DNA from 3 places in the Bacillus cereus group sp. N8 genome. Region 3 is predicted to be linked to each of the others. Evidence: riboswitches for the same ligand, from Rfam matches in the RefSeq annotation. Region 3 holds a riboswitch; each other region holds the start of a gene.

Region 1 (3,290 bases), on a different contig from region 3:
TCCAGAACAAGACAGCACAATCGTTCCATTAATCGACGATAAATCTGCTGACTTCGTTCAAGGTTTAGTTGATGATGCTGTAGAAAAAGGTGCAACGATCGTTATCGGTAACAAACGTGAGCGTAACTTAATTTACCCAACATTAATCGACCACGTAACAGAAGAAATGAAAGTTGCTTGGGAAGAGCCATTTGGCCCAATCCTTCCAATCATCCGTGTTTCTTCAGATGAGCAAGCAATTGAAATTGCTAACAAATCAGAGTTCGGCTTGCAAGCAAGTGTCTTCACAAAAGACATTAACAAAGCATTTGCAATTGCTAACAAAATCGAAACTGGTTCTGTTCAAATTAACGGACGCACAGAGCGCGGCCCTGACCACTTCCCATTCATCGGTGTAAAAGGTTCAGGTATGGGCGCACAAGGTATTCGTAAGAGCCTTGAGTCTATGACACGTGAAAAAGTAACTGTATTAAACTTAGTTTAATCTTATATGTAGAAGCTGATCTAGTTTTAGATCAGCTTCTTTTTATACAATTTAGTTCACGAGTTGTTTCTCCATAGGTAAATTCACATATTCTACAGAAATTTGATACCCTAGCCATCGCTCGGCAATATGTACAAATGATGAAACAGAGCCTGTTGTAAAAAATCGATGCTTCGGATTCAGATTGTCCGACAAAATTCCTTTGTGTTGTAAAATTGTGCTTAACTCTATCGCTGTTTCTTCTGCAGAACTAATAATCGTCACAGCCTCTCCTAACTCCTTTTTTATATAGGACTCTAAAAGTGGATAATGCGTACACCCAAGAATTAACGTATCTATATCTTCTTTCGTTAATGGCAGTAAAGCTTGTTTTACTTGCTGCGTTACATATGCTGTATCTTCTAAGTGATTTTCTACAACTGTAGCTAAAGTCGGGCACGCATGACTATGCACTTCCAAATATGTATCAAGTTCGTGTAATGCTTTTTCGTACATATTAGATTTTATCGTACCTACAGTTCCAATTACCCCGATTTTCCCTTTCTTTGTCACTTTAATTGCAGCTCTTGCTCCCGGATGTATAACACCAATAACTGGAATGGATAGTACTTCTTGCAAATCAGTCAATGCAGCAGCTGCACCAGTATTACATGCTACCACTAGAGCTTTTAATGAAAACTGCTTGAGGAACTCAACCATTTCAAATATGAAAGATTGTACCTCCTCTACACTTCTTGGCCCATACGGACAACGCTCATTATCACCAATATAGTAAATGCTCTCTTTAGGCAATTGTCTTATAATTTCACTCGCAACTGTTAATCCCCCAACTCCCGAGTCTAGTACACCTATTACTGAATTTTTATTACATGCAGACATATAATTCATCCCCTTCTCAATCTTCTAGCGCCAATAACATTTATTATATTATGAAAATTCGATATTACATAATAATCCCTCTCCCTTTTAATCACAAACTCTTCTCTATAATCTGATTATTGCTATATCCATTGACGTATAAAAATACATTTGTTACTCTTAAATACGTTAATTTAATATTTAAATCCTCATTCGTATCTCGGTGAGGTAGAGGTTGCAGTCATTAAGAGTATCATTTCAGGAGATGTAGTGGCATTGATGAAGAAATGAGAAAGGAATGATTGCCGAAGTAAGTCGTGTCCACCATGCACGCTTGCTGGGTCTGCATTTAATAAGTGCAGAACTGTCACAAACGTTTCCGTTTGTGGAGAGCTATCGAGAGGTATGTCGTGGGTTTCTTATAAGATAGAAAGCATGTAGCGGCAAATTACGTGCTTTTTTTGTTTTGTTTGGGACTTCTCTTCCTGACTTCGGAAGACATACATATCTCCTCGCTTGACTTGGTTATACTAACTTTGGAGGTATTTTCTATGCAACAAAAAAAATGGGGCTTTTGGGTACTAACAGCTTTCGTTGTCGGTAACATGGTTGGCGCTGGTATTTTCATGGTGCCAAGTACGTTGGCACAAACAGCAAGCCCACTCGGTGTCACTTTAGCTTGGTTAACAACAGGGTTTGGTGTTTTAATGCTAGCTCTTGTTTTCGGTAATTTAGCAATTCGTCGTCCTGATTTAACGACAGGACCACAAAGTCATGCATATGCTTTATTCTCAACACCAAAAAGAAAGAAAATGGCTGGTTTCAGCATGGTATGGGGATATTGGGTTGCAAACTGGGCAAGTAACGTTGCCATCATTACATCTTTCGCGGGATATTTATCACTCTTCTTCCCGATTATGAAAGATACGCGACTATTATTTTCAATCGGCTCGTTCGATATAGAAGTTGGAAAGCTCATTACATTTACTATTTGTTCCGTCTTACTTTGGGGAACTCATTTAATATTAACAAACGGTGTAAGCGGAGCTGGGAAACTAAACTTCTTAGCAACAACAACGAAAGTAACTGGATTCCTTCTATTCATTGTCGTTACGTTATTTGCGTTCGAAGCTTCAAAGTTTGGACAATGGTACACACCGATGATCGATAAAGAAGGCGTATCACACGGTCTCCTTTCACAAGTGAATTTAGCGGCTCTTACAACGCTTTGGGCATTTATCGGAATTGAATCAGCAGTTCTTTTATCAAATCGTGCTACTTCTCCAAAAACAGTAAAGCGTGCAACAGTTGCAGGGTTACTAATTACAGTTGCCATTTACCTAGGAATTACAATTTTAACAATGGGTGTACTTCACGTTGATAAATTACAAGCTTCGGAACGTCCATTAGCAGATGCATTAAACGCTGCAATGGGTCATGGCGGTGGGAAACTTATGGCATTACTTGCTCTTACTTCCCTATTCGGTTCCATCTTAGGCTGGATTTTATTAAGCTCAGAAGTACCTTATCAAGCAGCAAAAGAAGGTTTCTTCCCTTCCTTCTTCGCGAAAACAAATAAAAAAGGAAGTCCAATTCATTCACTACGATTAACAAACATTATGTCGCAAGTGTTCTTATTCTCAACATTATCAGGAACAATTGCAGAAGCTTATACATTCGTTATTACCGTATCAACACTGGCCTACCTCATTCCATATCTCGTCTCACCAATCTTCCAGTTAAAACTAGTCGCAACTGGTGAAACGTATAAAAATGAAATGCGGGCAAGAATTACAGATGGTATAGTCGCAGTGATCGCGCTTTGCTATGCGCTATGGGTTATTAAAACAGGCGCATCCGATATAAAAACGTTCCTTCTCGGAATCGGTTTATTCGTAATTGGCTTTGCCTTCTATCCATTAATGAATCGTGATCAGAAAAAAAATAA
Region 2 (3,290 bases), on a different contig from region 3:
GCAAACGAGCCAATACGTCATCGTTCTTCTAATTAACAACTTAGGATGAAGTCCCTTTTCTAACCATAATTTTAAAGCATCAAAACTCCAAGCAGTCGCAGAGCCAAATAAAGGTCGAAAAACATATGAATCTATCACATTTCCTATACGACCAAACCTTGTATCATAATCATATTTCGTCTCAAAATAAATATGTTCTTCATTCGGTGTATATTTCCAATAACCACGCCCGATTTGTATAAGTGATAATTGATTGTCTGTCCAAAATTTTAAAGAAGAAATGCGCTCTCCAGTTTCTTTTCTTACTTCACCTATCGATTCTCCTTCTCCAGCTATTTCAAGTCCGAAACCAATCTTCGTTTTATATAAAAACTTCTGCGGCTCCCCCTCCTTTTTCTCCAAATACGAGATTTCTGTAAAACGTGCATCCCACTCTGTATGTAGGTCCGGTTCTTGCGTATATTTCCATAATTTCTCCATTGTTGTTTTCATTTCTATCGCTACATAAATAGGCTTTTTCTTGCCCATCCTTCCACCTCCCATGCTCTATATTTTTAATGTACATGCAACGAATTTATTTTGCTACACTTTTCACAAACTAACCTTCAAAAAAGATAGAATTTTTAAAAAATATATAAAACACTTGATTCCCTGAAAAATTTAAATTATTATAAAACAAATGTTACCAACAACTTCATAAATCAAACACTCTCGCCTAAAACGTGAGATAGAGGTCGCAACGCTTATAAGTATTCTAAAGGAGACACAGAGATGTCTATGAATTTAGAAGAAAGGAAGTGTTGCCGAAATTGATAAATTTCTCTGCATTTATCAATTGGGGCTGTTTTCGAATAGAAACAGAACTGTCATATGTACAGACATGTACGTGTGAAGAGCTATCTACAAAAAAGAGATATCATCTTTATGATATTCCTTTTTTGGCGGTTTTTTTATTAGCTCCGTTTTCTGTTTCCCTTTTCCTGTAACAGCACCATCCTCACTTATTTGAGATGGTGTTTTTTGTTTTTCTCTCTGGTAACTACAGGAATATTGGGATTTGTATATGTCCTAACCTATTCTTAAAAATGGACGAAAGAAGGAATTCGTAATGGAAACGATTGTACAAAAGTTTGGCGGTACTTCTGTTGGAAGCGTCGAACGCATTCAACATGTAGCAAGCTTAATTATTGAAGAATATGAACGAGGACATAGCATTGTCTCTGTCGTTTCAGCAATGGGAAAAAGTACAGATGAACTTGTCGCACTTGCTAACGCTATTACTGAAAATCCAAGTAAACGTGAAATGGATATACTCCTATCTACAGGAGAACAAGTAACCATTTCACTATTAACAATGGCACTACAAACAAAAGGTTATAATGCAATTTCATTAACAGGATGGCAAGCTGGTATTACGACTGAATCTGTACATAGTAGTGCACGGATTACTGACATTAATACTGATCGTATTCAGTCCTATCTTACTAAAGGCACGATTGTTATAGTAGCTGGTTTCCAAGGAATAAGTGAAGAAAATGAAATTACAACACTTGGCCGCGGTGGCTCCGATACGACTGCTGTTGCATTAGCAGCGGCATTAAAAGCAAAAAAATGTGATATTTATACGGATGTGACCGGCGTATATACGACTGATCCACGTGTTGTAAAAACTGCTTATAAATTAGATGAAATTTCTTATGACGAAATGTTAGAGCTTGCCAATCTCGGTGCTGGCGTGTTACACCCACGCGCTGTTGAATTTGCTAAAAATCATAATGTAGTTTTAGAAGTACGATCAAGTATGGAACAAGAAAACGGAACAATTGTAAGGGGAGAATGTAACATGGAACAACAATCAATCGTTAAAGGTATTGCATTTGAGGATAACATTACACGCGTCACAATTAAAGGGTTAGAACAAGGTGCACTTTCAACAGTTTTCTCTACGTTAGCAGCGGCACATATTAATGTAGATATTATTATTCAAAGTATTACAAATGAAGGAACTGTTCACCTCTCTTTCTCAATCCATTCTAATGATTTAAGAGAAACATTAGAAGTATTGGAACAAAATCAAGAAGCACTTCACTATGAATCTGTGGAATATGAAAATCATTTAGCAAAAGTATCAATTGTAGGATCAGGTATGGTATCTAACCCAGGTGTCGCTGCAAATATGTTCACTACTTTAAAAGAAGACGGTATTCATATTAAAATGGTAAGTACATCTGAAATTAAAGTATCAGTTGTCATTGATCGAATTCACTTAGTAGATGGTGTGGAAGCACTACATCAATCATTTATGGCGAAAATTGAGCCTTTAGTGCAAATGAGCTAATTTCCGCCAGTAAAACTTACAACAAATTATATTAATCTATTTCCTTCCTATATAAATAGAAAGCTGTTTGCATAGTGGAAAGTGAGAAAAAGGTTATTTAGTTTAAAATAAAGTCGTTTGAAAAATAATAAAATTGTTAAAAAATAGAAGCAAGTCGTTCTCTTCAACAATTGGGCAGTTATCTACCACCTAACTTCCTCGCATTCGCCGAATTTTGAGGTGGGAATCTTACTACCTGCAAATAGCGGGATAAATTTTTACACATAAGGAGATAAAGACTATGACAAAAAACAAATTACTAAGAATGGACAATGTCAGCATCGTTGTAGAATCCCTTAATGACGCAATCTCTTTCTTCGAAGAGATTGGCCTGAACCTCGAAGGGCGAGCCACTGTCGAAGGTGAATGGGCTGGTCGCGTAACTGGACTCGGTTCTCAGTGCGTAGAGATTGCTATGATGGTTACGCCAGATGGCCACAGCCGAATTGAACTTTCACGATTTCTCACCCCACCTACTATAGCAGATCATCGGACAGCTCCTGTAAACGCTCTCGGTTATCTGCGTGTCATGTTCACCGTTGAGGACATTGACGAAATGGTATCCAGACTTACTAAGCATGGTGCAGAGCTCGTTGGCGAAGTAGTTCAGTACGAGGACTCGTATCGACTCTGCTACATTCGTGGAACCGAAGGAATTTTAATCGGTTTAGCGGAAGAACTCGGTAACAAATAAGTAAGTGACGTTTTATAAAGTGAAACTTTAATCAGTGGGAGGGTGTTCCTCCCCACTGATTATTAGCTCTCACCAATCGGGCTTTAGCGGGATAAAAAGTCGTTGGCTATGCCAAACAGAAATTCATTCAAAATTAAACAAGTATAACCCCGTCCTAAAGTTAGGACGGGGTTATACTTGTTTGAGCTTTTAAAACTTTATTATCATTTTACACATGGA
Region 3 (3,290 bases):
AGAAATTAGGATCATGTTTAGAAATAGAATCAGCCATTTTTTCTGCTAATTCTTTGTTGAATAAAAATTTTAACGGAACATATTTACCCATTTTTTCACCCCATTGGTCAGATAAAAACAATGTTTATTTTTTAATCGACAATCCATACACCAAAGTCTCACTAGGAGTCGTAATACTAAAACCTATCGTTTTATAATCAAGTTTCACAGTATCACCAGTGTAATCTGTCGTGAATGAATCCATTTGTACGATAAGATGTGCATCTTCATATACAACATCATCCGCATTATATGTATCCCAAATTAAATCGACATCAACGAAAATGCTACAAGAGTTCGTCATCGTCCCTCTAATGCGAATAATCTTTTTGTCTTCACGTTCTAATCTATGTATAGCAGCTTTTGCTTCATTAGTAATACGAATGTTCATGTAATCCCAACCTTTATGTATATTTCCTCTATTATCGCAAAAACAGTGGCAATAGGGAAGGGAGATGAATTGCAATAAAAAACGAGCAAACAAATTTGTTTGCTCGTTTTATTTTATTTTATTTTAGTTCACATTTATCAAGTGGAATTACTTTCGTTTTCTTAGTAAATTTATATCCTAACCACAGTACTAAGAAGAGTGGTAAACCGATGTAAGAAACGAGTACACCGTTCCAATCGATAGATGCTCCCATAAATGCTCCGTAGTTTTGTCCTAAAATAACGATAACACAAAGTGTAAATGCAAAGATTGGACCGAACGGGAACCATTTTGCTCTATACGGTAAATCTTTTAAATCTTTCCCTTGTGCAACATAAGCTTTTCGGAAACGGTAATGACTAATAGCAATTCCTACCCAAGCAATAAATCCTGACATCCCAGAAGCATTTAATAACCAAATGTATACAACACCGTCACCGTATAAAGAAGCGATGAAAGCAACGCTACCAACAACTGATGTTGCGATTAATGCGTTAACAGGTACACCACGGCTATCTAATTTGCCTAAGAACTTTGGTGCTTTTCCTTGACGAGCTAAATCCCAAAGCATACGAGTTGATGCATACATTCCAGAGTTACCAGCAGAAAGTACTGCAGTTAAAATAACAGCGTTCATAACAGAAGCAGCGAAGGCAACGCCCGCTTTTTCAAATACTAGTGTAAATGGACTTACTGTTACATCACTTGCTGCAAGGCTATCAGTCGTATAAGGAATTAATAAACCGATAACGAGAATTGCTAAAATATAGAATAATATAATGCGCCAAAAGATAGAACGAATTGCTTTTGGAATATTGCGTTCTGGATCAGCAGTTTCACCAGCAGCCACTCCTAATAATTCAGTTCCTTGGAATGAGAAACCAGCAGCCATAAATACACCGATAATTGCCATGATACCGCCATTAAATGGTGCATCTGCAACAGTGAAGTTTTTAAAACCGACAGCTTCGCCGCCCATAATTCCAAAGATCATCATAAAGCCGACAATTAAAAAGATAATAATAGTAACTACTTTAATAAGTGCGAACCAATATTCAGATTCACCAAAACCTTTAACAGATAAATAGTTTAAGAGAAAAATAATAGCTAAGCAAAGTCCACTCCAAATAAGAGAAGGGGTATCTGGGAACCAAAATTTCATAATTAATGTTACCGCTGCGAGTTCCGCCGCTATCGTAATCGCCCAGTTATACCAATAGTTCCATCCAAGTGCAAAGCCAAGTGATGGATCAACAAATTTTGTTGCATACGTACTAAAAGATCCAGTAACAGGCATGTAAGCTGCGAGTTCTGCTAAGCTTGTCATTAAAAAATAAACCATAATTCCAATTGCGGCATATGCGACTAATGCACCGCCAGGACCAGCTGAATGGATAACACCACCACTGGCAAGAAATAATCCGGTACCGATTGTACCACCGAGAGAAATCATCGTAAGGTGACGAGATTTTAATCCGCGTTTTAATTCACCTTGTCCTTGTGTAGTTTGCTTTTTAGAGGTAGCTTGATTCGTTGCGCTATTCATGTTCAACACTCCTTTTCTAGTAAGATAGGAAGGAGCGGGGGAGAAAAATACAAAAAACCGCCAAAAGAATTAGGCGGAACGTTTCACAAATAACCACCCCCATCATACCCTTCCGTTAAGATAGCACCCCACGTCTACACGGTAATTTTGTAAACGTGACAGTTCTGTTCCTTTCGGAGACAGCCCCAGCTCATATTTCCAGAGATGAAATATAAACTTCGGCAACTTTTCCTTTCAAACAGAGTCGGTGACATTCTCTGTGTCTCGGCCGTTCTACTCTTAAAAGTTGCAACCTCTACCTCATCGGATTGATGAGGATTTATTCATTGCTATGATTTTTAATATATGGCAATTGTAATGATTTTCTGAATATATTGCAAGGAATTTTGTTAGGAAAAGTCAAAAAATATCGGTTATTGTATAGGAAACGCTTGCAAAACTCCACCCGAACCTACTGTTATGTAGCAATAAGCAAAGAAAAAATTGTTATACAAATGTTTCGCAAAAAATAATGAAAAACCCTTTAAAATTAAAAGAAAATTCAGAAAATATAATTCGACATAACTATCAAAAGAGGATTATTCCTTACATTTGTTTCAAAAAATAAGTATAAATCTGATAAATAGAATGAATATTCTTTTTATTTTTGGTAAAATTGAAATATTGTTTAATTGAAAAGGGGACATTATTATGAAATTAGAAACGGAAAGATTACATATAGTACCGTGTACGGAAGAATGGATTCAAATTGCGAAAAATCAAGGCTACAATAGCGGCCCGCATATTGTAGGACATATAGGAAATGTAAAACAAGATGAGTCTTTATTACCGTGGGGCCCGTGGTATGTTATTCGGAAAGAGGATGATGTTGTTCTAGGTGATATAGGATTTAAAGGGAAACCAAACGAGGAACATAGGGTAGAAATCGGTTATGGATTTATTGAGAAATATTGGAATAAAGGGTATGCAACAGAAGCAGTTAGTGAATTAATGAAATGGGCTTTTCAAACAGGGGAAGTGGAAACGATTATAGCGGAGACACTCCTTGATAACTATAGCTCCATTCGTGTATTAGAGAAATTACATATGAAAAGAGTAAATAGTACTGAAACGATGGTCAATTGGAAAATAGAAAAATAAAAAATACCGCTCGAAGTAAATCGGGCGGTATTATTATTAATTATGGCAGCATTTGTTTTTGATCTGTTGGATAGCTATTCGTCGCTTGTTTCGAATACTTTGAATGGTTACGAACAGAAATGAAAATGGAGATAA

The links. Region 3 has a riboswitch for lysine ahead of JDS80_RS17905 (amino acid permease). Riboswitches for the same ligand answer to the same signal wherever they lie in the genome.
Positions count from the first base shown of each region.
Region 1: it holds a riboswitch for lysine, as region 3 does, so the genes downstream of both, JDS80_RS22050 (amino acid permease) here and JDS80_RS17905 (amino acid permease) in region 3, are expected to answer to the same signal.
Region 2: it holds a riboswitch for lysine, as region 3 does, so the genes downstream of both, JDS80_RS04410 (aspartate kinase) here and JDS80_RS17905 (amino acid permease) in region 3, are expected to answer to the same signal.

Region 1 covers NZ_JAEHBK010000019.1:28,161-31,450, forward strand. Annotated here, with positions in the region: gene gapN (NADP-dependent glyceraldehyde-3-phosphate dehydrogenase) at 1-484, shown strand, start outside; gene racE (glutamate racemase) at 536-1,363, opposite strand; lysine riboswitch at 1,564-1,746, shown strand; gene JDS80_RS22050 (amino acid permease) at 1,894-3,290, shown strand, end outside.
Region 2 covers NZ_JAEHBK010000002.1:69,938-73,227, forward strand. Annotated here, with positions in the region: gene JDS80_RS04405 (DoxX-like family protein) at 1-528, opposite strand, end outside; lysine riboswitch at 721-907, shown strand; gene JDS80_RS04410 (aspartate kinase) at 1,109-2,338, shown strand; gene JDS80_RS04415 (VOC family protein) at 2,619-3,071, shown strand.
Region 3 covers NZ_JAEHBK010000012.1:36,587-39,876, forward strand. Annotated here, with positions in the region: gene JDS80_RS17895 (DNA alkylation repair protein) at 1-91, opposite strand, end outside; gene JDS80_RS17900 (iron-sulfur cluster biosynthesis family protein) at 125-430, opposite strand; gene JDS80_RS17905 (amino acid permease) at 549-2,015, opposite strand; lysine riboswitch at 2,129-2,321, opposite strand; gene JDS80_RS17910 (GNAT family N-acetyltransferase) at 2,706-3,155, shown strand; gene JDS80_RS17915 (sulfite exporter TauE/SafE family protein) at 3,196-3,290, opposite strand, start outside.